One region of the Anoxybacillus sp. LAT27 genome, then DNA from elsewhere that is predicted to be linked to it. Evidence: a T-box and tRNA genes for the amino acid it is inferred to sense, from the RefSeq annotation. Region 1 holds a T-box; the other holds one or more tRNA genes.
What was found. The T-box of region 1 lies ahead of LD028_RS10565 (glycine--tRNA ligase). A T-box ahead of a tRNA ligase gene usually reads a tRNA of that ligase, here a tRNA-Gly.

Region 1 (21,104 bases):
AATATGCCGATGCGAATCATTCCATACCATAAAGCAAAACCGATAGCCGCAAGCAACAAATTGCTGAGCGGGCCAGCGACAGAAACGAGAATACCCGCCACACGTGGATGACGGAAATAGCCACGATTGACCGGCACCGGACGCGCCCAACCAAATCCGGCAATGAAAATAAGCAACGTCCCTAATATGTCTAAATGAGCGAGCGGCGACAACGTCAGTCTCCCTTGTTGTTTTGCCGTCGGATCGCCAAATTTATACGCCACGTATGCGTGCGCAAATTCATGAACAGAAAACGCAAGCGCAAGCGCCAATACAACATACGGTATTTCCCGAAGCGGATATGCTAAAAATTGGTCCACGTTCCTTCTCCTTTTCAAACGTTTTTATTTTTTGATTATTATACACGAAAAACAAGGGGAAGCACTACTGAGAACGGTCGATGAATGGTATAATAACGATTGTCGAATGAAGAGGAAAGGGGCGGTGGCCATGCCATATGTAACAGTAAAAATGCTTGAAGGACGCACAGAAGAACAGAAACGAGCGCTCGTTGAGAAAGTAACAGAAGCCGTTGCGGAAACGACAGGTGCACCGAAAGAAAAAATTGTCGTCTTTATTGAAGAAATGTCGAAAAATCATTATGCGATTGGCGGAAAGCGATTAAGCGACGAAAGCTGACCTGTGGAGGTCAGCTTTTTATGTACGCTTGTGCACGCAACTGCTCGATGTAACGATACGCTTCTTCCACTTCTTCTTCCGTATATCGCTGTTTGCTTTTTAATGTAAATACTTTTTCTTTCACTTCATCTTTACTTAAATCTTCAAAATATAAAATCGTCGAAACTAGCTCTAAAAATCTTGCACTTTGTTCATTTAAACTGCGCAAACAAACGTCTAAATCAGGCATGTCCAAATGATAGTGCTTCAAAAACTGCTCGCCCGCTTCCGTCAACACGTAACGATATTGATAGTACCCGCCTTTTTTTTCTTTCATTTCTTGCACAAAGCCAACGTTACATAACTCTTCCATACGCAACGTCAATTCTTCCGAATACGGACCGTAAAAATGAAAATCGAACTTTTCATAAAAAGGAAACTTCATCTTTTTCGCAATGTAAATCATTTTTTGTAGTTTTTTTCGACCGACAATTTCCCCTACTGCTGCTAACGCTTTCAACATTTTCGCATGCTCGAAAAGCAACGCCCTCATCTCCTATTCATATAAAAGTTGTTTAATTTTTTTCTTCACGTTTCGTTTTGTCGATAAATCATCGAGAAGATCTTGCGGAAAGTATAATTTATGATCGGTGCGACGCTTCCCGGAAATCGCATCAACAATCGTCGATTCCCGCGATAATTCACGCAACTCCCCATTCGGCATTAACAAATAAATCGGAAGCCTCTCCTCTTCTTCCCCCGGTCGGTAAAAATCGTAAGGAAGATCCGATGAAGAATCAACGACTAAATAATAATCCGGGTCAATGCCTGCTTTTTTAAACAACGTCGTCAATTCCACTAGCTTTTTCATTTCCTCATTCGTCGGTTGAAATTCGACGTATTTAAATAAATTACGATGCATAAAGCGACAGCATAAATCGCTTAAAATCGCATCTCGTTCATCTTGCCATTGTTGAAAATAATATAATGTTACCGCTTCATCTAGTTTCAAGTAGTCTTCTAGTTGCATATTTCCATGAAAAAGAGATTGGAAATGAACAGGAGGTGTTTGAAATGTATAACCAGCTAAATATAGATGTTTCGCACGGTGCAAAATTTTCGTTAAAATGACTTCGGCGCTACGCGTGACGGGATGGAAATATACTTGCCAATACATTTGATATCGGCTCATAATATAATCTTCTACCGCATGCATGCCGCTTCGTTTAATGACGACTTGCTCTTCACGAGGACGCATGACACGCAAAATACGTTCCATATCAAAATGCCCGTAACTGACGCCTGTATAGTATGCATCGCGCAATAAATAGTCCATACGATCGGCGTCAATTTGGCTTGAAATGAGACTAACGACAAGCTTATTTTCGTACGTCTTCGCAATCACTTCCGCCACTTTTTTCGGAAAATCAAACGATACGCGACGGAGCACCGCATTTACTTCCGTATCGCCTAAAATAATTGCGCGGGTAAATTGTTCATGATCAAGATGAAACACTTTTTCAAACGAATGCGAAAACGGTCCATGTCCTAAATCGTGCAAAAGCGCAGCGCATAAACAAAGCAAGCGCTCGTTTTCATCCCAATCTGGTCGACCGGCGAACACATCGTCAACGATGCGACGGACAATTTCATAGACACCAAGTGAATGATTAAAGCGACTATGCTCCGCGCCGTGAAACGTCAAATACGTCGTACCGAGCTGTTTAATGCGGCGCAACCGTTGAAATTCTTTTGTGCCAATTAAATCCCAAATAACTTTATCACGCACATGCACATACCGATGCACCGGATCTTTAAACACTTTCTCTTCGCTTAATTTTTCGTTGGGATACAATCCTTCTCCCTCTCTTCCGTTCATAACATAGCTTTATTATAGAGCGTTCTTTTTAAAAAACAAAGATTCCTTTTTTCAGAAATAAAGAAAAAAATCACCTTCGAACACAAAGGCGATTTTTATTTTTTCAACTTCGCAGCAATCTTTTCTATTAATTCATCTTCCGTCATCGCTGATACAGGGCGATTGTTGACGAACGCAAACACTTTTTTTCGACCAGGACCGCAATACGATTGACAGCCAATTTCAATAGTCGCGTTCGGGTCTAATTTTTTTAACCTTGGCAACAACGTTTTTAAATTTGTTGCTTGACAGTCATCACAGACGCGAAATTCATTTTGCATACCGTCCTCACTCCTTTTCGCTAACGAGTATTCTAACGCGTATACGCGAACAATGCAAGCTACATCTATTTCCTTTGAAAAATAGTATATCTTTCTTGTTTTTTGGTGATTATGAAAGTAAAAGAATGCGAAAGGAGTTTTTTTCATGACAAAAAAACGACAAGATGCTTGGACTGAAGAAGAAGATTTATTGCTAGCTGAAACGGTGTTGCGCCATGTGCGCGAAGGGAGCACGCAGTTAAATGCGTTTGAAGAAGTGGGCGATAAATTAAACCGCACGTCAGCGGCATGCGGGTTTCGCTGGAATGCAGTCGTGCGTCAACAGTACGAAGAATCGTTACAAATGGCAAAGAAGTTCCGTAAACAACGGCAACGCGCACTTGGAAATAAACATGCGTTGCGAAAACGGCCGCTTTATACACCTCCTGTACCTTCGCTTGAAGAGTTAGGAATGGAACCGTTAGAAGTGCAGGCGAATGAATATGAACATGTCGAAACAAGTCAGTTAACGCTTGACCATGTCATTGCTTTTTTGCACTCTTTAAAACAATCGTATATCGGTCAAGAAACAGCGCTAGTGGAAAATAAGCAGCTAAAACTTGAGCTCGAACAACTACAACAACAATATAAACAACTAGAACAACAATTTACAAAACTTCAAAAAGAAAATGAAGAATTACGCGAAGATTACGGAACGATGGCACGCATCATTAACCGTGCAAGACAAATGGAAATTTCAGAAGATGAGTTTAAGCCCCCTATTTTCAAAATGGATCGCAACGGAAATTTAGAAAAAATCGAAAAGATTGCCGAGTAAAAAAGCTGTCGCATCGGACAGCTTTTTTATTTCGGCAACATCGTCTCGTTTCGATCAATCATACGCTGAAAATACATGTAATATCGCTCCCATTCTTCCGGGGTGAGCGATGATGGCTCGAGCCTACTTCCAAACGCTTGGAGCGCTTCATATAGTCGGATGATCAGCACTGAAACAGTCATTTCTTTACCGAGCAGTTCACTTAATGATGCCATCGTATGTGGAACGATTGTCGGATACGTAAACTTCGTTTGTTCTCCCGCCAACGCTCGCTCATAAAACTGACGAATAAACTCCGCTCGTGTTGCGCCGCTTCCGTTTACACATATATACACTTGTACCGCGACACCGCCCCGAATGCGACGTTGTGAAATGCCTGCAAATTTTTTCCCGTCAATACTCAAGTCAAAACTTCCCGGGCAATACGAACCGACAACTTCTCCTGTTTGCACATGCGCTTCTGGCAGCATGTGTGCAATGAGTGTCGCCATCGCTTCATATCCTCGATCAATATCAATTCCTTTTTTTGTATCAGGAAAAATAAGCGAAACGTTTAAAACCCCTTCATCTAATACGACCGCCAATCCACCAGAGTTGCGGACGATCGTACGCCAACCTTGTTCATGTAAGTAGGCGAGTCCTTTTTCAATGTACGGCAATTTCGTATCTTGAATGCCGAGCACAACCGTCTGATGATGCACCCATAAGCGAACAACCGGCTGTGACTGACCGCTACCAACCGATTCACAAAGCGCATCATCAAACGCAAATGACTGCTTCGCATCAAACGATGGCCCGAGGGTTGTATGGTCGATCACTCGCCACATTTGTTGTTGCAACAATTCGCTCATCATTCCATCGCCGCAAGCGCCTGCGCTGCTGTGATAAGTGATAATTTGTATACATCTTCGGCGTTGCATCCGCGCGATAAATCGTTTACTGGCTGATTTAATCCTTGTAAAATTGGACCAACTGCTTCAAAATTGCCGAGACGTTGAGCAATTTTATAGCCGATATTTCCCGCTTCTAAGCTTGGGAAAATAAAGACGTTCGCATCACCTTGAATAACGGAATCTGGCGCTTTCTTTTTCGCCACAGATGGAACGAACGCGGCATCAAATTGAAACTCGCCATCAAGCGTTAACTCTGGCGCCATTTCTTTTGCGATGCGCACCGCTTCGATCACTTTTTCTGTTTCTGGCGATTTCGCTGATCCTTTCGTTGAGAAGCTAAGCATCGCTACACGCGGCTCAATATCAAACATTTTCGCTGTTTGTGCACTCTCTACAGCGATTTCTGCTAAATCTTGGCTATCTGGTGCAATGTTAATCGCACAATCGGCAAATACATATTTCTCATCACCGCGCACCATAATGAACACACCTGATGTTTTGCGAATACCCGGTTTTGTTTTAATAATTTGTAACGCAGGACGAACCGTATCCGCTGTCGAATGTGCGGCACCGCTCACAAGTCCGTGCGCTTTTCCCATATACACAAGCATCGTACCGAAGTAATTTTCATCGAGTAAAATGTTGCGTGCATCTTCTTCTGTCACTCTTCCTTTGCGACGTTCAACAAACGCAACAACCATCTCATCCATTTCTTCATACGTATGTGGGTTGATAATTTCTACTTTCTCAAGCGTCAAGCCAAGTTCTTTCGCTTTTTGAACAACCGCTTCTTGCTCGCCGATGACAATCGGATGTAATACATTTTCTGCCGCTAGACGTCCGACAGCTGTTAAAATACGTTCATCTAATCCTTCCGGAAACACGATCGTTACATTTTTCCCTGCCACCTTTTGTTTTAAGGCTGCAAATAAATCACTCACGAAATGTTCCTCCTTAGTTTTAAAAAATTCGTCTATCTATTAGAATACTCTTATTGAGACGAAAAGCAATGAATTACACCATAAACGAAAATAGTCTTTTTTTTATAACAATTCTGTTTTTTAAACTGAGTGATATATCGCCTAAAAAGTGATATATTTGTTAAGGAATATGTACAAAACAAAGGAGCGTTATTTATGTCACAATGGATTCATTATATTGAACAATGGTTGCTTGAATTTGGTGTGATTGGTCTCGTCATCGTTTCGTTTACAGAATCTTCATTTTTTCCGATTCCGCCTGATGTATTATTAATTCCGTTAAGCATCGCCCAGCCGGAAAAGGCGCTATGGTTTTCTTTTTTAACAACGATCGCCTCCGTCTTTGGCGCACTGCTTGGGTGGTACATTGGAAAAAAATTCGGCAGACCGATTTTACGTTATTTTATTTCTAATGAAAAAATGGACAAAGTAGAACAATACTTTCAACAATACGGAGCCATGGCGATTGTCATCGCAGGATTTACCCCAATTCCGTATAAAGTGTTTACGATTTTTTCGGGCATTTCGAACATCAGCATTCGCACGTTGCTTTTTTGGTCGTTTATTGGTCGTGGGGCGCGCTTTTTCGCTGAAGGTCTTATTATTTTCATCTTAGGTGCGCAAGCGAAAACATTTATTGAACAGCATTTTACAACAATCACGATCGTCGGCGGCATCGTTATTGTTATTGCTTTTCTTATTTACAAACGATTCAAATAGTGCGTTTGGCATAAACGAAACGCATATGATACAATTTCGGTAGTACATAACAAAAGGAGTGTTGGACATGAGCGAAGCAGCGCAAACGTTAGACGGTTGGTATTGTCTGCATGATTTTCGCACGGTTGATTGGGCGGCTTGGAAAACGCTCACAAACGAAGAGCGCCAAGAAGCAATACAAGAGTTTTTCACATTAGTAGAAAAATGGGAAAATACAGAAGCTGCCAAAGAAGGGAGTCATGCGATTTACACGATTATGGGGCAAAAAGCAGATATCATGTTTATGCTTTTACGTCCAACGATGGAAGAACTTCACGAAATTGAAACAGCAATCAACAAAACAAAGCTTGCTGAATATCTCGTGCCAGCCTATTCGTACGTCTCTGTCGTTGAACTAAGCAACTACTTGCCAGCAGAGGCAGGCGACCCGTACGAAAATCCAGAAGTACGTCGCCGTTTATATCCGATTTTACCAAAAACAAATCACGTTTGTTTTTATCCAATGGACAAGCGCCGTCAAGGAAACGACAACTGGTACATGCTTCCGATGGAAGAACGTCGCAATTTAATGCGCGCACACGGCATGACGGGTAGAAAATACGCTGGAAAAGTCGTACAAATCATTACGGGCTCGGTCGGCTTTGACGACTATGAATGGGGCGTCACGCTCTTTTCAAACGATGTACTTCAATTTAAGAAGCTCGTATACGAAATGCGATTTGATGAAGTGAGCGCAAGATTTGGTGAATTCGGCTCGTTCTTTGTCGGCAACATTTTGCCGAAAGAAAAAATGGAACAGTTTTTACATGTGTAGGCCTCCGATTTGGAGGTCTTTTTTTTTCATCTCTCTCATACATATAACAATGACGACTTTCCTCACATTTTCATACGTCTCATCATAGGCTAATAGCGATTTTCATAAAGTGAGGTGAAGGGATGGCTGTTGTTGCATATACAGAAGAAGATGTCAAATTGCTTGCGCGTCTCATGCGCGCAGAGGCAGAAGAAGACGGACAACTCGGCATGTTAATGGTTGGAAATGTTGGAGTGAATCGTGTGCGTGCAAACTGCCTAGACTTTGACGGTCTTCGTACGATTCGTCAGATGGTATTTCAAAGCCCTGGAGGATTTGAAGCGGTACAAAAAGGGTATTTTTATCAACGGGCACGTGAAGAAGATATTCGTCTTGCCCGACGCGTCATCCGCGGCGAGCGTTTCCATCCTGCTACAAATTCGCTTTGGTTTTTTCGACCGAACGGATCATGTCCGCCGCAATGGTTTAATCAATGGAATGCTGGACGATTTAAGTCGCATTGTTTTTATGCGCCAACACGTTCGAATTGTCCACGCGTATATTAGAAGGAGGGGTTACGATGAGTGACGAACGTCAACAAATGCCGTATTATCCATATCCGTACTACTATCCATACCAAATGCCGACGTATCCGTTTGGCATGCCTACACCACAAACGGGAGCGATGCAAACGCCAACAACCGCAAGCCAACCGCTACCAGGTATGCTTCCAATTGAAGAATCATATATTGAAAATATTTTACGTTTAAACAAAGGCAAAATCGCAACCGTTTATATGACGTTTGAAAACAACCGTGAATGGAATGCAAAGATTTTCCGAGGAGTCATTGAAGCCGCTGGTCGCGATCATCTTATTTTAAGCGATCCACAAACAGGAATGCGTTATTTATTACCGATGATTTACCTCGACTATGTGACATTTGATGAAGAAATTAATTATGAATATCCATTTGCATCAGGTGGCGGATTAAGCACATATGCTCCGCGTTAAAAACGAGGCGTCAAACACGCCTCGTTTTACATTTGTTTTATCGCGATATACGCTAAAAGTAGCCAAGCGATAATAAACGATACCCCCCCTAACGGTGTAATCGCTCCAAGTATTTTGATTTGTGTTAAGCTTAGCACATATAAACTACCCGAAAATAACACGATCCCTACAAGCATAAACCATCCAACCGGCGTCACGTTCGGCCATTTTGTCGCCAGCAATGCAACAATAAACAAACCGATCGTGTGGAACATTTGATATTGAACGGCCTTTTGCCACGTGTCGATATATCGCTCTGGAATTCTCCCTTCGAGCACATGCGCTCCGAATGCACCGAGCGCGACACATAATGCTGCGCTAATGGAAGCGATAATTGTAAATAGTTTCATGTTCATTCCGTTACAGAAAACTTACAAGACTTTATAAAAAACTTATAAAAGTCTATGTTTCCTTCCTTGTTCATCGCGCCCGATTTCGCGAAAAGCTACTCTCGTTTCCTTGGCGCTCCGAAGTCAAGTTTCTTGATGTTTTCCGTTTTTCTGTAACGGTATTCACCTCCCTCTGTTTCAACTCTATTCTTTTCGTACTTCCGCAATAGTCCTCGTCTTTTGCTTATTGTTGGGCAGAAGTATGACTTTGTACGTGCGAATCATCTTCTCCCAGCCCCTTTTTGACTTTTTTCACATAAAATGATCATCAGATTTTTATAAATATTTATACATTTATCATGAACAGTCAAAAGCCCTCTAAAAATCAAGTAATGATGGTCCGTTCGCTTCAGCATCGATGTCTAATCGTTCAGTTGTTGTCGGCTGCGGTATCGTAATCGCCGTCACATTTTGTGATCGTTGTTGTAAAATGACATCGCACAACGCGCGAACCGCATATATATGCTCACGCATCGCCTGCGGTGAGGAAGACTGCTTCGCCTTTGCGATTTCTTCTTCGATCTTTGTTAATACATTTGTCACCGATATGTCCAAAACGTTTTCACTCCCTACTTCTTTTTCCTTTACAACAATGGTATCTTATACATAGCAACTTTTCAAACTGAAAACGCTTAAAAAAGGAGTGACAACGAATGAAACGGACATGGTGGAAAGAAGCTGTCGTCTATCAAGTGTATTGGCGGAGCTTTTTTGACTCAAATGGCGACGGGTATGGTGATTTAGAAGGGCTCATTCAAAAACTCGATTACATTCACGATTTAGGGGTCGATGTCATTTGGCTAAACCCGTGCTATGAGTCGCCAGATAAAGATAACGGATACGACATTTCTGATTACTATCGCATTATGGATAAAGCTGGGGATATGGCGACGTTTGATCGTTTGCTTCATGAGGTGCATAAACGTGGAATGAAATTAATTATGGATCTCGTCGTAAACCATACATCCGACCAACATCCTTGGTTTATTGAATCTCGTTCATCAAAAGATAATCCGAAACGCGATTGGTATATATGGCGCGACAAACCAAACAACTGGCGTTCGTACTTTACGCCATCGACGTGGGAATATGATGAACAAACGGGGCAATATTATTTTCATTCATTCGCGGTGGAGCAACCAGATTTAAACTGGGAAAACGAAGAAGTTCGCGAAGAAATTTATAAAATGATGCGCTTTTGGTTAGATAAAGGCATTGACGGATTCCGTTTAGATGCGATTGCTCTGCTTGCCAAACCTGAAGGGTTTCCTGACGCTGAAAACCCATATGACATTCGTTATTTAACAAACAACCCAGGCGTGCACGATTACTTGCAAGAAATGCATGAAAAAGTATTAAAGCATTACGACATTTTCACAGTCGGGGAAGTCGCTTTCGTGTCGCCAGAAGAAGGATTAAAATATGTCGGGGAAGACCGAAACGAGCTACATACCCTCTTCCACTTTGAAGTTTGCGACGAAATGCCGACATGGGATCCGATTCGCTTTAAACAAATTCAAAAACGTTGGTACGAAGGTTTGTGGGGGAAAGGGTGGAACTCGCAGTTTTTGAACAACCACGATCATACGCGACAAGTGACGCGCTACGGAAACGACAAACAATTTCGAGTTGAATCCGCAAAATTGCTCGCTACGCTCGTACATACGTTGCCTGGAACGCCGTACATTTATCAAGGGGAAGAAATTGGCATGACGGGCGTCAAATTTGACTCGATCGATGACTACAACGACATTGCGATGAAAAATAAATATGCCGAGGAAGTCGCCAAAGGATGCGATCCGAAAGAAGTGCTAGAAAGCTTGCAGCTATTAAGCCGCGATAATTCTCGGACACCGATGCAATGGGACGATAGCGAAAACGCAGGATTTACGACGGGGACGCCTTGGTTAAAAGTGAATCCGAATTATAAAGAAATTAACGTTAAACAAGCGTTGGCGGATCCGAACTCGGTGTATTACTACTATAAAAAGCTCATTCAATTGCGTAAACAAAATCCAGTCATGGTGTACGGTACGTTCCGTGATTTTTCGGAACATGATCCGTACATTTACGCCTACACACGCGAGCTCGATGGCGTTCGTTGGCTCATCGTCTTAAATCATTGTGACAACGACAACGTTTATGAGTTGCCGCAGGATCTTGCTTCGGTCGACCGTCACCTTTTGCTCGGTAATTATACAGACGTGAAAGAAGAAGGCTCCGCACTTCATATGCGTCCACATGAAGCAAGAATTTATGCATTACAATAAGCAGCCGATGTGGCTGCTTATTTTTTATTGACTCCCTGTTCAAACGCCTCTAGCGCCCGTTTTTCACCGAATACGATCAATATATCTCCAACGCAAAACCGCTCATCTGGCGTTGGGTTACCAATCATGTTGTTTTGACGTTGAATCGCAATAATCGTCACGCCAAAGCGGGCGCGCACCGCTTGATCGCGGACAGATGTCCCGACAAATGAAGAATGCGATTCAATCGTAATCTCTTCGATCGCATATTGTTCGGCACGATCGTGAAAAATTGTATCGACATAATCAACACTCACCGGCTTTAACATCGTCATCGCCATGCGACGACCGCTTAAGAAGGCGGGGTTAATGACTTTGTCTGCTCCAGCGCGCCGCAATTTTTCCTCTGATTCCGTTCGCTCCGCACGTGCGACAACTTGAATATTAGGATTTAGCCCTTTTGCGGTTAAAGAAATAAAGACGTTATCAGCATCCGAAGGCAATGCTGCAACTAACCCTGCGGCACGATCAATGCCTGCGGCAATTAACACGTCATCTTCTGTCGCATCGCCTTCAACGTACGGAATGGGATCGCCCATTTCTTCAAGCCAGTCGGCATTCCGCTCGATGACAACGACACGTGTCCCATTTTTGACAAGCTCACGCACAACTTGTTCGCCAACACGACCAAATCCACATACGATAATATGGTGTGTCATCGTTTCTATTTTCTTTTTCATTTTTCTCCTCCGCACCGTTTTCGAAAATTCCCCTTCCATCATCATCGAAACAACCGCCCCTGTCGCATACGTCACGATACTAATACCGACGGGAATAATAATGAGCGCAAACATTTTCCCATAAAACGTTTGTGGAACTGTATCACCATAGCCAACCGTCAAAATCGTAACAACCGTCAACCAAAGCGCATCAAAAAATGTTAATTGCTCAGAAAACATAAACCCTACCGTCCCTGCGATAATAGCGACAATCATCGCAATGACAGAAACAGCGATAGAGCGCGACGAACTCATCCGTTTCTCCCCTTATGTTCTTTTTTTACAAACTTCATGCAAGGCGTCCCAGATGACTGCCTGACGACAATCGACGGCAACATCGCGCTTTTAAAACCGAATGCCCGACAGCCCCGCGGCATTTGCCCATCCCATGTCACATAAAAATGTTTACATTCATAACAGTTCACGCGTGTATCAAATGTTTTCGATTTGCCAGTCAATGGGCTCTCTCCCTGTCTGTTGTAAAAAGGCGTTCGTTTTTGAAAAGGGACGGCTACCGAAAAAACCTCGTGCGGCGGAAAACGGACTTGGATGCGGTGCTTCAATGATGTAATGATGCTCATTCGTGATGAGCGCTTTTTTTGCTTGCGCATGACGTCCCCATAAAATAAAGACGACAGGTTCATCCTTTTCATTTACAAGTTCAATGACACGGTCCGTAAAATGTTCCCAACCTTTTCCTTTATGTGAATTGGCTTCTCCCCGTCGTACCGTTAATACGGTATTTAGCAATAGCACCCCTTGCTTCGCCCATTTTAATAAATAACCGTTGTTTGGAATATAACACCCAAGGTCATCTTGTAGCTCTTTAAAAATATTTAATAGTGACGGAGGCAAAGCGACGCCCGGTTTTACAGAAAAACTTAATCCGTGCGCTTGATTTGGCCCGTGATATGGATCTTGTCCTAAAATGACAACTTTGACATCTGCATATGAAGTATAATGGAGGGCATTAAAAATGTCGTGCATATCAGGATAAATTGTTTTCGTTCGATATTCTTCTTTTAAAAACTCACGCAACTTTAAATAATACGGTTTTTGAAACTCCTCTTCTAATAAAGGAGCCCAGTCGTTTTTTAATATGCTCATCGTCGCACTTCCTTTCTAATACAAAGGCTACCCTACTTTATAGGATAGCCTGTTTTTGCTTAAAACTGAATTTTTTCTTCTAAGAAGCTTTTTAATTCTGCAATTGGAATGCGCGTTTGTTCCATTGTGTCGCGGTCGCGTACCGTCACCATTTCATCTTGTTCCGAATCAAAGTCATACGTAATACAGAACGGTGTACCAATTTCATCTTGGCGGCGATAACGTTTACCGATTGATCCCGATTCGTCGTAATCAACCATAAAGTGTTGTGACAATTGTTCAAAAATTGTACGTGCACCTTCTGATAACTTTTTCGATAACGGTAATACAGCTGCCTTATATGGCGCTAATGCCGGATGAAGATGCATGACGGTACGCGTTGTGCCGTCTGCCAATTGTTCTTCTTCGTACGCATCGATCATAAATGCAAGCGTCACACGATCTGCACCGAGTGAAGGTTCAATGCAATACGGAATAAATCGTTCATTCGTTTCTTGATCAAGGTAATGGAAGTCTTCGCCTGAATATTCCATATGACGACGTAAATCGTAATCGGTACGTGATGCGATGCCCCATAGCTCGCCCCAACCGAATGGGAATTTATATTCAATATCGGTTGTCGCGTTGCTGTAGTGAGATAGTTCGTCTTCGGAATGATCGCGTAAACGAATGTTTTCGCGCTTCATGCCAAGCGATAAAAGCCATTGTTCGCAATATTGTCTCCAATAATCAAACCATTGTAATTCTTCGCCCGGCTTGCAGAAAAACTCAAGCTCCATTTGTTCAAATTCACGCGTACGGAACGTAAAGTTTCCTGGTGTAATTTCGTTACGAAAACTTTTTCCGATTTGTGCAATACCGAACGGTAATTTTTTACGCATCGTCCGTTGTACGTTTTTAAAGTTGACAAAAATGCCTTGTGCCGTTTCAGGACGAAGATAAATTTCGTTGGCGCTCGACTCCGTCACACCTTGGAACGTTTTAAACATTAAGTTAAATTGACGAATGTTTGTAAAGTCACGGCTACCACAATCTGGACAAGCAATGTCGTGCTCTTGAATGAGCTGCTCCATTTTTTCAAACGGAAGCCCATCGACAACCATTTCAATCCCTTTCGCTTCAAGCGCGCCTTCAATTAACTTATCCGCTCGATGACGTGCTTTACATTGTTTACAGTCAATCATCGGATCGTTAAAGTTTCCTAAGTGGCCGGACGCTTCCCACGTGCGTGGATTCATTAAAATGGCCGCATCTAAGCCAACGTTATATGGCGATTGTTGAACGAACTTTTTCCACCATGCGCGTTTAATGTTATTTTTCAATTCTGTCCCTAACGGACCGTAATCCCACGTATTCGCTAATCCGCCGTAAATTTCTGAACCTGGAAAAACAAAACCGCGATGTTTCGCGTGCGCTACAATTTGATCCATCGTTACTGACATCGTTCATCCTCCTTTTGTAAAATATAAACAAAAAACGCCCTCATCCTTAGGCCTTTCGCCTAGGGACGAGAGCGCAACTCCCGCGGTTCCACCCTAGTTGATGCGTAACGCATCCACTTTTGCATAAAGCAACTCCAGACTGCCGTTTCACTAAGCGTCTTTACTAGGCTTTCACCACCCCTAGCTCGCTATAAAAGAACGATCTTAGCTACTATCCATCTTTCATCGTTGCACCTGTATTTCGTTCGGTTGATATTGTATCAAACGAAAATACGGGCGTCAAGGGAGTGGAGAATGGTTAATTTCGAATTAAGTAGTCAAACGCTCCTAAAGAAGCCGTTGCGCCGGAGCCCATAGAAATGATAATCTGTTTATATGCGCTATCTGTACAATCGCCAGCAGCGAAGACGCCAGGAACGTTTGTCGTACCGCGTTTATCGACGATAATTTCCCCAAAGCGATTGCGCTCTACCGTTCCTTCTAACCATTCTGTATTCGGTACAAGCCCGATTTGCACGAATACACCTTGAAGTTCAATATGGTGCTCTTCGCCTGTTGCGCGATCAATATATGTGAGACCGTTCACTTTATCTGTGCCTGTAATTTCTTTCGTTTGCGCGTTTTTGATTACTGTGACGTTCGGTAAGCTGTATAAACGATCTTGCAATACAGCGTCCGCTTTTAATTCTGGCGCAAATTCAAGCACTGTCACATGCTTAGCAATTCCCGCCAAGTCAATTGCTGCTTCAACGCCAGAGTTCCCACCACCAATAACCGCAACATGTTTTCCTTCAAATAGCGGACCATCGCAATGCGGGCAGTAAGCGACCCCTTTATTTTTGAACTCTGCTTCACCTGGAACACCGAGGTTGCGCCAACGTGCACCTGTGGCGATAATGACGGCTTTACTTTTTAACACCGCACCGTTTTCAAGCTCTACTTCAATAAGGTCTTTCTTTTCTAACCGTTTGGCACGCTGTAAGTTCATAATATCAACATTATAATGTTTCACATGTTCCTCAAGACTTGCCGCAAGCTTCGGACCTTCTGTATATTTGACGCTAATAAAGTTTTCAATGCCTAACGTGTCTAAAATTTGACCACCGAAGCGCTCCGCAACGATTCCTGTACGAATGCCTTTACGCGCTGCATAAATCGCCGCTGTTGCACCGGCAGGTCCGCCACCGATGACAAGTACATCAAATGGGTCTTTTTCTGCAAAAGTAGAAGCATCCGGCGTGCTTCCTAACTTCGCAAGAATTTCCTCAAGCGACATGCGTCCGCTTGCGAACGGTTCACCGTTTAAAAAGACCGTCGGCACAGCCATGACATCTTTTTGCTCGACTTCTTCTTTAAACGCTGCCCCATCGATCATCGTATGGGAGATGTTCGGATGTAATACGCTCATCACGTTTAACGCTTGCACGACATCTGGGCAATTATGGCATGTCAAGCTGACGTATGTTTCAAAACGATACGTCCCTTTTAAATGTTTAATTTGTTCAATGACCGCTTGATCGACTTTTGGTGGTCTTCCACTCACTTGAAGCAACGCAAGCACGAGAGAAGTAAATTCATGTCCTAAAGGCACGCCCGCGAATACAACGCCTGTATCTTCACCAACGCGATTGATGCTAAAACTTGGTGTTCTTTCTAGCGTTGTTTTCTCTACTTTGATTTTCGATGACATTGTCGCAAGCTCGTCGACTAAAGCAAGCATATCGCGGGAAACTTTATCGTCTCCCGCGCTCACTTTTAACACAATGTCATTTTCCATCAATTGTAGATATTGGGCGAGCTGTGCTTTAATTTCCGCATCCAATATCATTTACATAAGCCTCCTTAAATTTTACCTACAAGGTCAAGGCTTGGCTTAAGCGTTTCGCCACCTTCTTGCCATTTCGCTGGGCATACTTCCCCAGGATTGTTGCGCACGTATTGCGCTGCTTTAATTTTGTTTACGATTGTGCTTGCATCGCGACCGATGCCGTCTGCGTTAATTTCAACAGCTTGAATAACGCCGTCTGGATCGATGATGAACGTACCGCGTTGCGCAAGACCTGTTTCTTCATCAAGCACTTCGAACATGCGTGATAATTTTTGTGAAGGGTCACCGATCATCACATATTCGATTTTGCTGATCGCTGGTGAATGGTCGTGCCATGCTTTATGTGTGAAATGTGTATCTGTTGAAACAGAGTATACTTCTACACCAAGCTCTTTTAATTTTGGATATTCGTTTTGTAAATCTTCTAATTCTGTTGGGCAAACGAACGTAAAGTCGGCTGGATAGAAGCAAACAACGCTCCATTTCCCTTTTAAGTTTTCTTCTGTTACCTCGATGAAATCGCCGTTATGGAACGCCATCGCTTTAAATGGTTGTACTTGTTTTCCTACTAATGGCATTGTGAATCATCCTCCTTGTTGTATTTTTTTGCATATGCATAGCTTGTCCCAGTCGTACGAAAATTATGACTGAAACAATAATAAAATTATAACAATTACAATGCGATATAAATTATCATATAGGAATGTTTATTTGTCAAGTAAAAACTACACAACTGTCTGTCTTAGTTTTTCGACACGTTTTCTTTTTATTCCTTTCTCATAAATAAAAAAACAGAGCCTTCGCAAAGACTCTGCTTTCTCATATAGCAAAAGTAAAAGCAAGTAAAACAGATACATTACATAATAGCGCAATGACAAATAACCATGTTTGTTTTCCTTTTTTCTTCACCATATATTCCGCAAATACGGTCGTTCCAAAAGCGAAGCAAACGAACAAGAAAAACGAGCCGACGTACCCATGAAATACGTGACGAGTAAGAAGCGGTGAAAACAAAAGTAAAAGAAATAATTGCTGAATGCTCCACCAATACATTTTCCCCCTCCTAGCAATGAATAAAGTGGGCGAGACGGGAACGAAACGGTTCACCATTCCATATGACTTCACTCTTTGCTTGTCGCTTTTGTACTTCCGGCTCTGATAAAAGGAGCCAAAAGTTTTTCGTCGGTAAATCACCCAACCCATGTTTTTCACTTAATCGGTTTAAATACATTTGTCTCGTTTCATTCATTTGTTTCGATAAATGATCTCCTTCATTGGAAAAAGCATAAAGAACACTCGCTGTCGGTACGCGTTTGACACGAAACTCTTTCGCTACACGTAAAAAGAAATCCCAATCCCAATAATTATGAACGTATGAATCAAAATACCCGATTACATCATGAATGGTGCGCCGATACATGCTCCCTGAAGGAACATACGTCGAAAATGTACGCATTGCTTGTAAATCATATTCATATGCAAATAAAAAGCGATCGGTCGGTATACGCATACCATTTTCCGTGCGATAATGAAAAATTTCTACGTCCGAATATACAAAATCCGCATCATTCATATTCGCGATCATTCGCTCCATATGGCACGGCAATAGTAAATCGTCATCGTCACAAAGCATAATAAAGTCTTCTGTCGCCGCACGCACACCGATATTCCGAGCTTCGACGTGCCCGACATTTTCGCTTAATTCCATGAGCTCAATAGAAAGCTCAGGATATGCATCGACAGCAGCTTGTACCGATGAGCCCCCATCGTTGACAATAATGACTTGCGTTGGCTTATACGTTTGTTTGCTTAACGACTCTAGCAATTCTGCCAGCGGAAGTAACCGATTATATGTCGCAATAACTACAGAAACGCCCAAAAGAAAATCCCCTTTCAAAAAAGAAGCTACAATGATACCATTATAGCTTCTTTTCGAATGATTATGCGAGTTCTTGTTGTTTCGTTTCTTTGCCGAGGAAAAGAACGGCAAGTGCACCAATGAAAATCGCGATACAAAATACAGCAAAAATCATCGTAATTGATACTTTTTGTGCAACGAGATAACCGACAAGAAGCGGTCCTAAAATGCCACCAATGCGTCCAAATGAAGCGGCCATTCCTGCCCCTGTTGCACGAATAACCGTTGGGTACTGCTCTGGTGTGTACGCGTAAAGAGCTCCCCATGCTCCAAGATTGAAAAACGATAACAATGCCCCGAATGTCATAAGCGCAACAACCGTCTCAGCATTTCCGAAGAAATAAGCGCTTAACGCCGTCCCGATTAAATATATAACAAGTACCGCTTTGCGACCGATGCGTTCGATTAACCACGCGACGCTAAAATAACCTGGCAATTGCGCTAACGTCATGATGAGCACGTACTCAAAGCTTTTAATTAAACTAAATCCTTTCATGACCATGACGCTCGGTAACCATAAAAACATACCGTAATAAGAAAAGACGACCATAAACCATAAAATCCAAAGCATTGTCGTTTGCTTGGCATACGGTTTTGCCCAAACATCCACAATATTGCGCCAGACGGAACGACGCTCCACCTTTGTTGCCATAAATTTTTGTGAATCTGGCAAGTTTATGCGCAAATAAATCGCGTATAACGCTGGTACAGCCCCTAAAATGAGCGCCATTTGCCAACCGTACGTCGGAATAATGAAAAATGAAATGAGCGCCGCTAATAACCAACCGCCTGCCCAAAAGCTTTCCAATAAAACGACAATTTTTCCTCGTTCATGGGCAGGTACGCTTTCCGACACGAGCGTTGATGCAACCGGAAGCTCTCCTCCAAGCCCCATGCCAATGAGAAAGCGTAAAATTAAAAAGACCGTTAGCGTTGTCGCAAGCGCAGATAATCCACTGCCAATTGAAAATAATAAAAGCGTAATGATGAAAACTTGTTTTCGCCCAATGCGGTCAGCTAACAATCCGAAAACGAGTGCGCCGACGGCCATGCCAATCGAGTTGATACTCCCGATCCAGCCCATTTGCTCGGCTGTTAAATTCCACTCCTTCTGCAAGGCAGCGATAATAAACGAAAGCATCCCTACATCCATCGCATCAAATAACCAGCCAAGCCCGGCAATCCAAAGCAACTTGTTTCTTGATACGTCTTTACTCATGTCATCCCTCCGTTGTCAGCTGTCAAATGTCTTCCTCATGATTATATTTCCTTTTTTGTTATGTATCAATGCAAAAAGCGTCGGGAAAACCGACGCTTATCGCAAGTCTTCTTTTGAAAACGCTCCAGGAAGAAGTTCTTTTACTGTTGTTTCCTGCATATCGCCTTTCATATTCGCTAAAACAACAGGCATATTTGGATCACATAATTCAACAATGACTTGACGGCATGCGCCACACGGGGGAACTGGCCGCTCCGTATCTGCAACGACGGCTAACATCGCATACTCATGATCGCCTTCTGAGTACGCCTTAAATAAAGCGGTACGCTCAGCGCAGTTGCATAAACCGTATGATGCATTTTCGATGTTGCAGCCACCGTACACTTTTCCATCTTTCGTTAATAGTGCTGCTCCCACTTTAAACTTGGAATACGGAACGTACGCCCGTTCTCTCGCTTGTTTTGCCGCTTCAATTAACTGTTGTTTATTCATTGTTGATCATCCCTTCTTGGGCTGTTTAGTTAAAAAACGTCTTCATTAACCAATCGGCAACGACGCCACCTAAATATACGCCAAATACCCCCATCATTCCTGCCAATACAGGCGGAGCTGGCAATGGCAAACGTAAAAACTTAAACAAAATCCCAACAACAAGCCCAGCAAGTAAGCTTAATAATACTTCTTTCATCGGTCAATGCCTCCATTAGTATGCTTCGTTTGACGTTGTTCCTTCCATAATCGCTGGTCCAGAGCTTGTACCGATACGGTTTGCACCTGCATCAATCATCGCTTTTGCATCTGCCGCACTACGCACACCACCAGACGCTTTCACTCCAACGTTTGGACCAACTGTTTTGCGCATTAATGCAACGTCTTCTACTGTTGCACCGCCGCTTGCGAATCCTGTTGATGTTTTAACGAAATCTGCCCCAGCGCGAACCGCAATTTCGCATGCGCGCACTTTTTCCTCATCTGTCAACAGCGCTGTTTCAATAATAACTTTTGTTAAAGCTTTTCCTTTTGCTGCATCAACAACAGCACGAATGTCGCGCTCTACAAGCTCATGATCGCCGTCTTTTAACGCACCGATATTGATGACCATATCGACTTCTTGCGCACCATTTTCAATCGCTTGTTTTGTTTCAAACGCTTTTACTTCTGGTGTTGTCGCTCCTAACGGAAAGCCGATGACTGTACACACTTTTACTTTCGTTCCTTGTAAACGCTCAGCAACGAATTTCACCCATGTTGGATTCACACATACAGATGCAAATTCGTACTTTTTCGCTTCTTCCACTAGTTTTTCAATTTGTGCTTTCGTTGTTTCTGGCTTTAATAACGTATGATCGATCATGCTAGCAATGTTCATCATTCATTCCTCCTTAAAATTTGAAGTGATCGAAGCGCACGAGGCGCTTCGTCGTTAAATAAACATACCCGCAATGGATGCACTTAACAGCGAAGCGAGCATACCAGCAAGGACAGCTTTTAAGCCCATGCGTGCAATATCGCTACGACGATTTGGCGCTAAGCTTCCTAAACCACCAAGTAAAATACCCATCGAAGAAATATTAGCAAATCCACATAGCGCAAAGCTAACAATCGCTACCGTTTTTGCTGATAACTCTGGAATTTGTGGCGCAAACGATGAATACGCAACAAACTCGTTTAAAATCAATTTTTGTCCGATAAATCCACCAGCTGTCACTGCTTCAGACCAAGGTACCCCGATCGCAAACGCAATAGGTGCGAAAAGGAACCCTAAAACTTTTTGAAGCGTTAAACCATCGTAATTAAACAAGTTTCCGATTCCGCTAAGCAATCCGTTAATTAACGCGATTAACGCAATAAACGCTAACAACATCGCACCGATATTTAGAGCCAACTTTAAGCCGTCACTTGCCCCGCGCGCCGCTGCGTCGATGACGTTTGTAGATTCCTCGTCTTTTTCCATTTCAAAATGTTCATCTTCTTTAATCGGCTCTGTTTCTGGCACGATCATTTTCGCCATGACTAATCCCGCTGGCGCCGCCATAAAACTTGCCGCAAGTAAATATTCAAGC
Region 2 (10,424 bases), on a different contig from region 1:
TATTGTAAACGCGAGAATGAGCAGACTGAGCTACCCATGGTTTTTCTTTTACAATTTCCAAATACTCCGCGAACGTCCCTTCCCACTTTAATTTTTGTTCTTCTTCTCTATATTTTTGTATTTTTTTCAAAATGTCCATACACGGACCTCCTCCACCTTTGATGTCTAGCGTCATGATTAATACCATATGTATGCAAGGATGTCCGTAATCATTCGTGAAAGTATGACTTTCATCTTGGTATACAATTAAGCTATAATGAAAGCGCGGACATTTTCTTGTCACTTCATAAGGGAGGAGATTTCGTATGAAAACGCTTCTTGTGCTTGGCGTCATTTTCGCCTTCTTAGCTGCTATTTTTACAGCAGGATATAACGATAAGCCAGAAGTAAAAAATTAAGCGACTTTCAAATGAAAGTCGCTTAAAATACATTTGGGAAGTTTTGTTGTCTTAACGCCTCATATACGAGAATGGCTGCGGTATTCGATAAGTTAAGCGAACGAACATATTCGTTCATCGGAATGCGCAAACAACGTTCCATATTGTTTTCAATTAAGTCTTTTGGTAATCCGCTCGTCTCACGACCGAAAACGAAAAAGTAATCTTTCGTTTGATCACTATAATCAAATGACGTGTAATATGTTTTTCCAAACTTCGTAATAAAGAAAAATTCTCCCTCTTTATATTTATCAAAAAGCTCCTGCAATGAATCGTAATAATGCACATCAACGTAGTCCCAATAATCTAATCCGGCACGTTTTAACATTTTGTCGTCCGTCGAAAATCCGAGTGGACGGATTAAATGTAACGATGTGCCTGTTGCCGCGCACGTACGCGCAATATTTCCTGTATTTGCCGGAATTTCTGGTTGATATAAAACGACATGTAAAGCCACATTCTTCACTCCTATATTCGATCAATAATATGAAAAAACTTATATTGAATATTCGGCGTATAAGCGGTTGAATCCTCGTATGACCAATAACGCATACGGCTGTTGGACGTATGAGCGTTTACAAGCGGCATCCCTTGTTTATCTTTCGCGACAACGATCGTCGTATGATCGAATCGTCCGTCCCCTTGAAAATCATAACAAATGACATCACCGAGAGACAACTGTTCCGGCGATTTTTTTTCGACCGCTTGAATGCCTGTTTTCGATCCGCTTAAATACCAGCGAAACGCGTTTGCGACTGTCCACGTATAACTCCAATCGTTTTTCCTCATCCACCATCCTTTTGTTTTATTGGGATAGCCCATCATCGGAATGCCCCCCGCATGCAAGCATTGTGAAATAAAATTTGTACAATCTACAGAGAATTTTTGGAACTCTGGATTATAATCATTCCACCATATTTCAGCATATCGTACTGCAGCTAGTCGATCATACGTATAGCGAACGCGTTCATCGTCATCTCGTTCTTGTGTTTTTTCTATTTGTCCCGCCTCAACATGTGGCAAAACAAGACGATCATCTACAAGTTCATTTTTCTCAAATGTTGCTTCGCGCACCTCTTGTTGTTCCTCCACATACAACCACCCATTTTGCGAAATAACAAAACGAAAATGAACAATATAGCGCACAAATGTGTGTAGCCCGATATGTTTTTTTTCGATGATCGCTCCTTTTCCTTCACATTTCACAAGTTTCGCATTCCGCTTCACCAACAGCTTTCGTTTTCTTTCCACTTCTTCGTCTATCACATCGCTAACAAAAAAATGACGAATGCGTTCATCGAGAAGATCGTGTAGTCGTTTTCTCATCCCGTTCACCACTTTTTCGTTTTTTAATACGTTATGTCAGAGATGAAAGAAAAACAACTACACATTTTCAAGCATCGCTAACGCTTTTTCAATTTCACGAATGACATCTTCATCTTGTTCCCGCTCTTTTGCTTTCTTTAACATTGGTATTACTTCATAATTTCCGATTTTTCCAAGCGCCCACGCCGCTGTTCCACGAATGACTGGACGCGAATCTTTTTGAAGCAATATCAATAAATCATCGATAGCACTTTCATCTTTATAATGAGCCAATGCAATAATAGCATTTCGTTGAATCGGTTTTTTTCCACGCCATGCTCCAGATAGATGTCCAAACGTTTCTTTAAACTGGCGATTCGTCATATGAAGAAGCGGTTTTAATAAAGGTTTCACCACTTCTGGATCCGGCTCCATCTCCGGATGTAGATGAAAGTCTTTTCCTTTATTTTTCGGACAAACAAGCTGGCACGTATCACATCCATACAATCGGTTTCCTATTTTATCGCGAAACTCATCTGGAATGAATGTTTTCGTTTGTGTCAAAAAGGCGATGCAGCGCTTCGCATTCAGCTGTCCCCCTTGCACAAGCGCACCCGTTGGACAAGCATCGATGCAGCGCGTGCACGTTCCACATTCGTCTTCGACCGGCGTATCAGAGGGAAATGGAATATTCGTAATCATTTCACCTAAATAAACATACGAACCAAACTCCGGTGTAATAATGGCGCAGTTCTTCCCGCTCCATCCGATCCCTGCCCGTTCCGCCACCGCACGATCCGACAGTTCCCCTGTATCCACCATTGATTTGACTTTTGCGTTTGGCACACGTTCTAAAATAAATTTCTCCAATTTTTGCAAGCGATCGCGTAAAACAACATGATAATCTCGTCCCCAAGATGCGCGACAAAAAATGCCCCTTCGTTCTGTTTTCGTGCTTCGCGGTGCATTTTTTAGCTTTGACGGATACGCGAGGGCAATCGCAATAATAGAACGTGCTTCTGGAAGCAATAAAGACGGATTCGTCCGCTTTTCAATGTCAGGCTCTTCAAATCCCGATTCATACCCGAGTTGTTGTTGTTGACGCAATCGCTCTTTTAGTTCAAAAAACGGATCCGCATGAGCAAAACCAATTTTATCAATACCGATCGTTCGGCTATACTGAATGATTTCTTCTTTTAGCGCTTCAACGTCCATCCCTGAATCCCTCCTTTCTTCGTTGTTTATGTTACAATGTAAAGAAAAAGGAGTGAACGATATGTTAACCATTTGTGACACAATAAAACAGCGCGTATCCCATTTTAAAATCGGTGTCCTTACATACGATCAAATCGTCGTCGGTCCGTCCCCCAACATGTTGAAAGGGAAACTTCGACAATTTCAAGAGTTGCTATATTTTGATATGGAACAAACTCCGTTAGCTGAATGGCCAGAAGTAAAAGAATGGCGGTCTGTATTTAAACAAATTGGCACAGATCCGAGCCGATATCGTCCTTCATCGGAAAGTTTGCTTCGTCGCGTACAGAAGCAAAGTTTTATTCCATCCATTCACTCGGCGGCCGATGTGAATAACTTTTTTTCCTTATATTATAAACTACCGATCGGCATTTATGATCGAGATCATCTAACAGGAGATATAGCCGTCACGATCGGTACACAAGCAGATGAATATATCGGCATCAATGATCGGACGACAAATTTTGATCGAAAACTCGTCACAAAAGACGCTCAAGGCCCGTTCGGCAGCCCAATCGTTGATTCGAAACGAACAATGGTTACAGAGCAAACAACAAATGCAATTCAAATCGTATATTTTCTGCCCTCATTTACAGAAACGCAATGTGGACAAATATTACAAGCGATGAAAGAGATGTTTATTCAAATCCATGGGGGTACAGCTCATACACAACTCATCATATAACAAATACGGGGCGAAGCGAAATAAAAAAAACGCAATGCCCCGTTCATCTTCGAAACGAAACACTGCGTTGTCCCCGTATGTATGGAGCGGGTGATGGGAATCGAACCCACGACATCAGCTTGGAAGGCTGAGGTTTTACCACTAAACTACACCCGCATCATTGTGTTCACTATGTCCATAATTGCCCAGCACGCTCAACCCATGCCTCTTCCTCTTCCAGCTTACTCAATGATGATCGATGCGTCGAGGCAACTCGCCGCTTATTCGACGATGCGTCGCTCGTGGCTGAGGTTTTACCACTAAACTACACCCGCATCATTGTGTTCACTATGTCCATAATTGCCCAGCACGCTCAACCCATGCCTCTTCCTCTTCCAGCTTACTCAATGATGATCGATGCGTCGAGGCAACTCGCCGCTTATTCGACGATGTAGCGCTCGTGGCTGAGGTTTTACCACTAAACTACACCCACACATGCAGAAAAAGTAGAAATTTGTCGAATGAAATGTAAAAATAAAAAACAGGAATCCCTGTTTCGTAATTACGTTTTACATTATATCGACTCCCCTCGGACAAGTCAATACCTTGTTCACAACTTTTTCAAAAATGCATTCTCGCTTTATCGTCCTGTACTTGTATATGAATCGAAAATTAGGGGAATTTATTATCTCCATCCTGAACCGTTAACAGAATTAAAGCAAAGGCTGTCATTTTATGAACGTTTTTAGGAGAATAAGCTATCTGTTTTGAAGCATGTAGTTGAAAATGAGGAACATATGTAACCCCCTATGTTTGTAATGATAGGGGGCTTTTCCTTGCCTACATCTTCCCAGACATTAATCCGTACAATCGATTGCTTCCACAAGATTCGCGAATAATTAACTCCGGTTCAACCATAACCGCTTTCGGCTGGAATTGGCGGTGTATAATATCTTTTAACATATATGCGGCAAGTCGTCCGATTTTTTCTTTATCTTGACGAACGGAAGTTAAAGGTGGATCGGTATAATTGCATGCGTCGATATCATCACACCCAACGATCGCAATATCCTCAGGTATTTTTAATCCGTGTTCCTTTACCGCTTTCATTGCTCCAAATGCCATTAAATCTGACGCTGCAAATACCGCTTCAGGATGATGTGACGAACCTAATATTTTTTTCATCGCCTCATAGCCACTTTCCATAAAGAAGTCCCCTTGAACGAACCATTCTTCGTGAATTGTTAATCCAAATTCCTTCATCGTGTTGCGAAATCCTTGTTCACGAATTTTTGTCACTTGTGCGCCTGGCAAACCACCAATGTAGCCGATATGTCGATAGCCACATAAGTAAAAATGCTCTACTACTTTCGCTGAAATCTTATAGTTATCTGTCATAATATACGCAGAACGGTTGCCTTCAAGCGGAATATCCACCCCAATACATGGAATGTCGCTCATATCTAATCGATAAATAGATGGTTGAAGTTTTTCACCACTAATAATGATTACTCCGTCTACTTTGTAACGCATAGCACGCTCATAATAATCTTCCTCCCCTTCTTCAAATTGTTCATTTGAAAAGAAGAGGAGGTCATAACCGAACGTTCCCATTGTTTTTTTGAAAGAGTTCATTACCTCAATAAAAAACGGGTGGTTGAAATCCGCGTTGATTTCTCCGGCGTAAATAACGCCAACTACTCTCGACTTATGAGCAGTATCTTTTTGAATGCGAGCAGCGACATACCCAGTCTGCTCCATAATTTCTAGCACTTTTTTTTTCGTTTCCTCACCGACATCATGATAGTTATTTAATACTTTCGATACCGTACCTGGTGACACACCCGCTAATTTCGCAATTTCCTTAATGGTAATTTTCATACGATCCCTTCTTAACTTTATAATCTTACCTTTATTATAACATAAATGTTCCCATTAAAAATGAATGCGCTTTAGTTGGCGGTTATGTCACTATTGTTTGACGGATCCTTGCGTCAAGCTTGAAATGAACAACTTATTAAACATTAAAAATACAACAACTAAAGGCAATGTTGCCCAAAATGTTCCAGATAAAATCATACCATAGTCTTTCACGTATGCGTCTTGAAGAGCGCGAATAGCAATTTGAATCGTGTAGCTTGATTCATCTCTCAATACAGTTAATGGCCACAAGAAATCGTTCCATACGAACATAAATGTTAAAATGCCAAGCGTCGCAAAAGCTGGTAAAATTGAAGGAACGACAATATTCCAATATACACGGAATATACTGCATCCATCAATTTTTGCCGCTTCAATCAATTCATCAGGAATTGCGTCTTTAATATATTGACGCATCCAAAAAATACCGAACGCATTCACTAAACCTGGAACAATAATTGCTTTTAAATCGTTCAACCAACCCAACTTCGTAATAATGAAGTATTGTGGGATTAATCCTAATTGTGGCGGAATCATCATCGTAATTAAAATGACAGCAAACAGCTTTTCCCGACCTTTAAACTGCAACTTAGCAAATGCAAAACCTGCTAAAGAGCTGAAAAATAACACCCCAAGCGTCGTTAAGCTAGCAACAATAAAAGAGTTCCACATTGCCCCGAAAAAGTCGACATTTTCTAATACGTTTTGAAAGTTTTCGACTAACTTATCTCCCGGTACAACAGCTGGCGGTAATTTATTAATGACATGATTCGGCTGAGTCGCCATAACAAACATCCAGTATAGCGGAAAAACCGACAATAACGCACCGATAATCAACAATACATGGATTGTTACTTTATTCACAAATCCCTTTTTACGTTGCATCTTCATTCACCTCCATATTTTTTACTTGCCCGATTTATCTAAACGATTGGACGCAAAGAAGTTAATTGTCGTAAATACAATGATGAGTAAAAATAGCGAGACGGCTGTCGCAGATGCTGTTCCGAACGCGTTATTCGAGAACGCTTCTCTCCATAAATACAACACGATCGTCATACTTTCTTCTCTAAATCCACTTCCGAAAATGAGTGGCTCGGCAAAAATTTGTAGCGATCCGATCGTTGCCGTAAATACAACGAATACGATGATTGGCTTTAACATCGGCACAGTGATGTAAAAAAACTGCTGCCATTTTTTCGCTCCATCAATTTCAGCTGCTTCATAAAGATCTTTCGGAATGCTTTGCAATCCCGCTAAGAAAATAATCGAGTTATATCCAACCCATCTCCAAAAAATCATCGTCGCAATCGCAATTTTCGCTCCCCATTCAGATGTCTGCCAGCTTACTGGCGAAATGCCAAATAAGCCAAGTGTAGCATTTACTAATCCTGCTTCTTGTTCGCTAAATAAAACGGTGAAGACAATCGCTACCGCAACAATCGATGTTACGTTTGGCACAAAGTAAGCGACACGAAATACACTTTTAAACTTGACCATTGCTGAATTTAAAGCAACGGCTAAAATTAAAGCCGCAATTAGCTGTGGACCTGTTCCTAATAAACCGATCACAATCGTGTTATAAATCGATTTCCAAAATAATGGATCAGTAAAAATAAGTGAAAAGTTTTTAACTCCGACAAATGTCATTTCACCGAATCCATTCCATTTTTGAAAAGCTAAGTAAAAGCTAAACAGCATTGGAAAAGCACCGAAGATGGCAAATAAAAGAAAGAACGGAGAAATGAATAAGTAGCCAGCTAATGCTGTTTTTTTCTTATCACTTAATCCTTTTGGACGGACGGTTGCGTTTGTATGATTATGGGATACCATTTGTATTTCCCTCCAAAAATCATAGTAGGGGAAGGGAATAAATCCCTTCCTCATATGTTTTATTGACGTTCAAGTTGACGTTTAATACGTTTAATTGCTTCTTCCCATTCTTTTTCTGGATCAGCTTTTTTCTTTTGTACGTTTGTCAACGCTTTGATGATTTCTGCTTGAACGAGTGTGTAGTTTTTGCCCATGTACACTGTTTTTACTTTTTGTGCTGCTTCTGCAAAGACTTGAGCTGTGTTTACTCCACCAAAGTACTCATCTTTGTACTCTTTAAACTCTGGAGCATCATACACAGAAGGAGTGGATGGGAATAATCCCATGTCTTTAAACGACTTCAACTGTTGCTCTGGTGCGACAAGCCATTGAATGAAGTCATACGCTTCTTGCGGATGCTTTGATTCTTTTGGAATCGTTAAATAAGAGCCACCCCAGTTTCCTGCTCCACCTGGCATGTTTGTAATAAGCCACTTGCCTGCTGAATTTGGCGCATTTCCTTTCACTACCCCTTGCATCCATGCAGGCGCAAGTAATGTTGCATAGCTTCCTTTTTCCATCGCATTACCCCATTCAGGAGTCCATAATCCGTTGCTGCCAAGGTAACCTTTTTGAATTAAGCTAACTGTATAGTCGTACGCTTGTTTAATATACGGTTCTTTTTCAATTAGCAATTCTTCTTTTTCATTGAAATATTGCACAGGCGCTTGGTCGCGCAATGCGTTGTATACAAGTTCAATATTGTCTGCAATTGGCTTTCCTGTTTTTTCTTTAATTGTTGCAGCGATTTCCGCATATGCATTCCAGTCCGGAATTAACTGAGCCACTTCAGCTGGATCTGTTGGAAGTCCGGCTGCTTCAAATACGTCAGCGCGGTAAAACATAGCCGTTGGACCAATATCTGTTGGGAGACCGAATAAAAAGCTTCCATCTGCACTTTCACCGATACGCCATTTCCAATCTAAATACTTATCCTTAATGTCTTTTGCTCCAAAATCGTATAAGTTATAAAAGCGATCTTGCGCCTCACGATAACGTTCAATGTTGTTTACTTCAATCATCGCGATGTCCGGCGCACCACTTCCTGCTGATAACGCTGTAAATAGTGCGTTATGATGGTCATCAAACTGTGTTGACTGAATTTTAATTTCGACATTCGGATGATCCTTCATATATTCCTCAGCTAACTTTTCATAGCCAGTGCTTCCGAATACCCACATGTTCAACTTCACTTTTTCACTTGAACCTTTGTCTTTTGATTCGTTCGTACTTTCAGACTGATTGCCGCAGGCAGTTGCGAACATAAAGACGAATGCTAACAACAACATAAGCGCTCGTTTCTTCATCATTCTTTCCCCCTCGTTTTTTACAACATGTGCTCATACCGTTTACACCTTTCATTTGCCCATTTGTTTGTTTCACGTTATAATTCTTTTAGTTTTCTTTGTGGTAGCGGCTAATCCCCGATACGTTGCGCTACAACAAAGAAAACTTTTTTCCCTTCCCCATCACCTCCTTTATTTAACTCCATTATTCATGATCGTTTCCTTATACCATAATGCGCTCTTCTTTGGGATTCGTGTTAGCGTTTCATAGTCCACGTATACAATACCGAAACGCTTATCATAGCCAAATGCCCACTCAAAATTATCGAATAACGACCATACATAATAGCCTTTCAAATTAACTCCTTGTTCAATTGCACGATGACAAGCAATTAAATGCTCTCGTATATAAGTAACCCGTTCATCGTCTTCTACTTCTCCTTGTTCGTTGACATGGTCTTTGTATGCAGCACCGTTTTCAGTAATGTACAATGGTATATCACCGTAATCTTTCTTCAACCGCACTAACAAATCAAATAAACCGTTTGGATTGACTTCCCAATTCATATCTGTCACTGGTCTGCCTGTGCTTACATGCTCAAATACGATCGGTTCATGTTCACCTTTTTTCCACTCTTTTAATGTTGCTGTTGAATAATAGTTAAATCCGAAAAAGTCGATCGGTTGCTGAATCGTTTGTAAATCTTCATTTCGGTAAACATCTGGTAAATAATCTTTGTACACTTCTAACATATCTTTTGGATACTGCCCTTTAAATACCGGGTCTAAAAACCAACGATTCATAAAACCGTCCCATTTCTGCGCTGCATCAATCGCCTTTTCATCTTTCGGATCAACGGCATATCCAGGTGTCAAATTCAATGTAATTCCAATTTCCCCGTCTTTCGGACCGATTTCCCGAAACGCTTTTACTGCTTCCCCATGAGAGAGGAGAACATGATGTGCTGCTTTTAAAAATGACGTAAAGTTTTGAATACCCGGCGCGTGCTCACCGTTACCATACCCTAAATAAGTGACGACCCACGGCTCATTATGCGTAATCCATTTTTTTACGACATCACCGAGGTTTTCGTAAAGAAACGAAGCGTATTCTTGGAAGCGATACACAATATCGCGATTTTCCCAACCGCCTTTTTCTTGAAGAGCTTGTGGCATATCCCAATGGTAAATAGTCAACATTGGTTCGATACCGTTCTCTAGCAATTCATGCACAAGACGCTTATAAAAATCTAGACCTTTCTCATTAAACTTACCTGGCGTCTCCGTATACAGTCTCGCCCAACTAGTCGAAAATCGATACGCCTTTAAATGAAGCGCTTTCATTAATGCGACATCATCAACATAGCGATTGTAATGATCAATTGCAACATCTCCATTATCACCATTCGCCACTTTACCCGGAATACGAGAAAAGTGATCCCAAATCGAGTAAATTTGATCTTCTCCAGTCGCCGTTCCTTCAATTTGATACGATGAAGTAGCAGCTCCCCAGATGAAATCTTTCGGAAACTGAAGCATATTTCGAACCTCCTACGAATTTTTTCGTTAATGACAAATTTAAAAAAGCGCTTTCTTTCATTTGTTTCGTAACTTAATCATAATAAAAGTTAGCGGAACAAGTCAATAAAATCTTTTATGTTCGTACAAAAATTATAATTAACAGTC

Region 2: it encodes a tRNA-Gly, which carries the amino acid that the T-box ahead of LD028_RS10565 (glycine--tRNA ligase) is inferred to sense. The anticodon was not compared.

What each region holds. Positions count from the first base shown of each region.
Region 1 covers NZ_JAIWYK010000421.1:81,402-102,505, forward strand. The annotation lists gene LD028_RS10475 (site-2 protease family protein) at 1-359, opposite strand, end outside; gene LD028_RS10480 (2-hydroxymuconate tautomerase) at 490-678, shown strand; gene LD028_RS10485 (YwgA family protein) at 689-1,201, opposite strand; gene LD028_RS10490 (HD domain-containing protein) at 1,214-2,536, opposite strand; gene LD028_RS10495 (YuzB family protein) at 2,632-2,856, opposite strand; gene LD028_RS10500 (RsfA family transcriptional regulator) at 3,002-3,673, shown strand; gene lipL (octanoyl-[GcvH]:protein N-octanoyltransferase) at 3,700-4,527, opposite strand; gene pta (phosphate acetyltransferase) at 4,524-5,507, opposite strand; gene LD028_RS10515 (YqaA family protein) at 5,703-6,266, shown strand; gene hemQ (hydrogen peroxide-dependent heme synthase) at 6,334-7,080, shown strand; gene LD028_RS10525 (cell wall hydrolase) at 7,203-7,625, shown strand; gene gerQ (spore coat protein GerQ) at 7,640-8,071, shown strand; gene LD028_RS10535 (DUF423 domain-containing protein) at 8,098-8,460, opposite strand; gene LD028_RS10540 (YwdI family protein) at 8,818-9,054, opposite strand; gene LD028_RS10545 (glycoside hydrolase family 13 protein) at 9,153-10,769, shown strand; gene LD028_RS10550 (potassium channel family protein) at 10,787-11,782, opposite strand; gene LD028_RS10555 (uracil-DNA glycosylase) at 11,779-11,985, opposite strand; gene LD028_RS10560 (uracil-DNA glycosylase) at 11,960-12,634, opposite strand; gene LD028_RS10565 (glycine--tRNA ligase) at 12,694-14,076, opposite strand; T-box leader at 14,135-14,311, opposite strand; gene ahpF (alkyl hydroperoxide reductase subunit F) at 14,375-15,904, opposite strand; gene ahpC (alkyl hydroperoxide reductase subunit C) at 15,919-16,482, opposite strand; gene LD028_RS10580 (hypothetical protein) at 16,724-16,957, opposite strand; gene LD028_RS10585 (glycosyltransferase family 2 protein) at 16,968-17,783, opposite strand; gene LD028_RS10590 (MFS transporter) at 17,845-19,041, opposite strand; gene LD028_RS10595 (cytidine deaminase) at 19,138-19,533, opposite strand; gene LD028_RS10600 (XapX domain-containing protein) at 19,559-19,729, opposite strand; gene deoC (deoxyribose-phosphate aldolase) at 19,745-20,413, opposite strand; gene LD028_RS10610 (NupC/NupG family nucleoside CNT transporter) at 20,465-21,104, opposite strand, start outside.
Region 2 covers NZ_JAIWYK010000446.1:8,436-18,859, forward strand. The annotation lists partial or broken gene LD028_RS17905 (protein prkA) at 1-139, opposite strand, end outside; gene trmL (tRNA (uridine(34)/cytosine(34)/5-carboxymethylaminomethyluridine(34)-2'-O)-methyltransferase TrmL) at 421-894, opposite strand; gene LD028_RS17915 (amidase domain-containing protein) at 906-1,763, opposite strand; gene queG (tRNA epoxyqueuosine(34) reductase QueG) at 1,821-2,957, opposite strand; gene LD028_RS17925 (B3/B4 domain-containing protein) at 3,019-3,681, shown strand; tRNA gene LD028_RS17930 (tRNA-Gly) at 3,764-3,837, opposite strand; partial or broken gene LD028_RS17935 (transcriptional regulator) at 4,341-4,409, shown strand; gene LD028_RS17940 (LacI family DNA-binding transcriptional regulator) at 4,501-5,562, opposite strand; gene LD028_RS17945 (carbohydrate ABC transporter permease) at 5,632-6,471, opposite strand; gene LD028_RS17950 (carbohydrate ABC transporter permease) at 6,487-7,413, opposite strand; gene LD028_RS17955 (ABC transporter substrate-binding protein) at 7,473-8,762, opposite strand; gene LD028_RS17960 (GH1 family beta-glucosidase) at 8,931-10,277, opposite strand.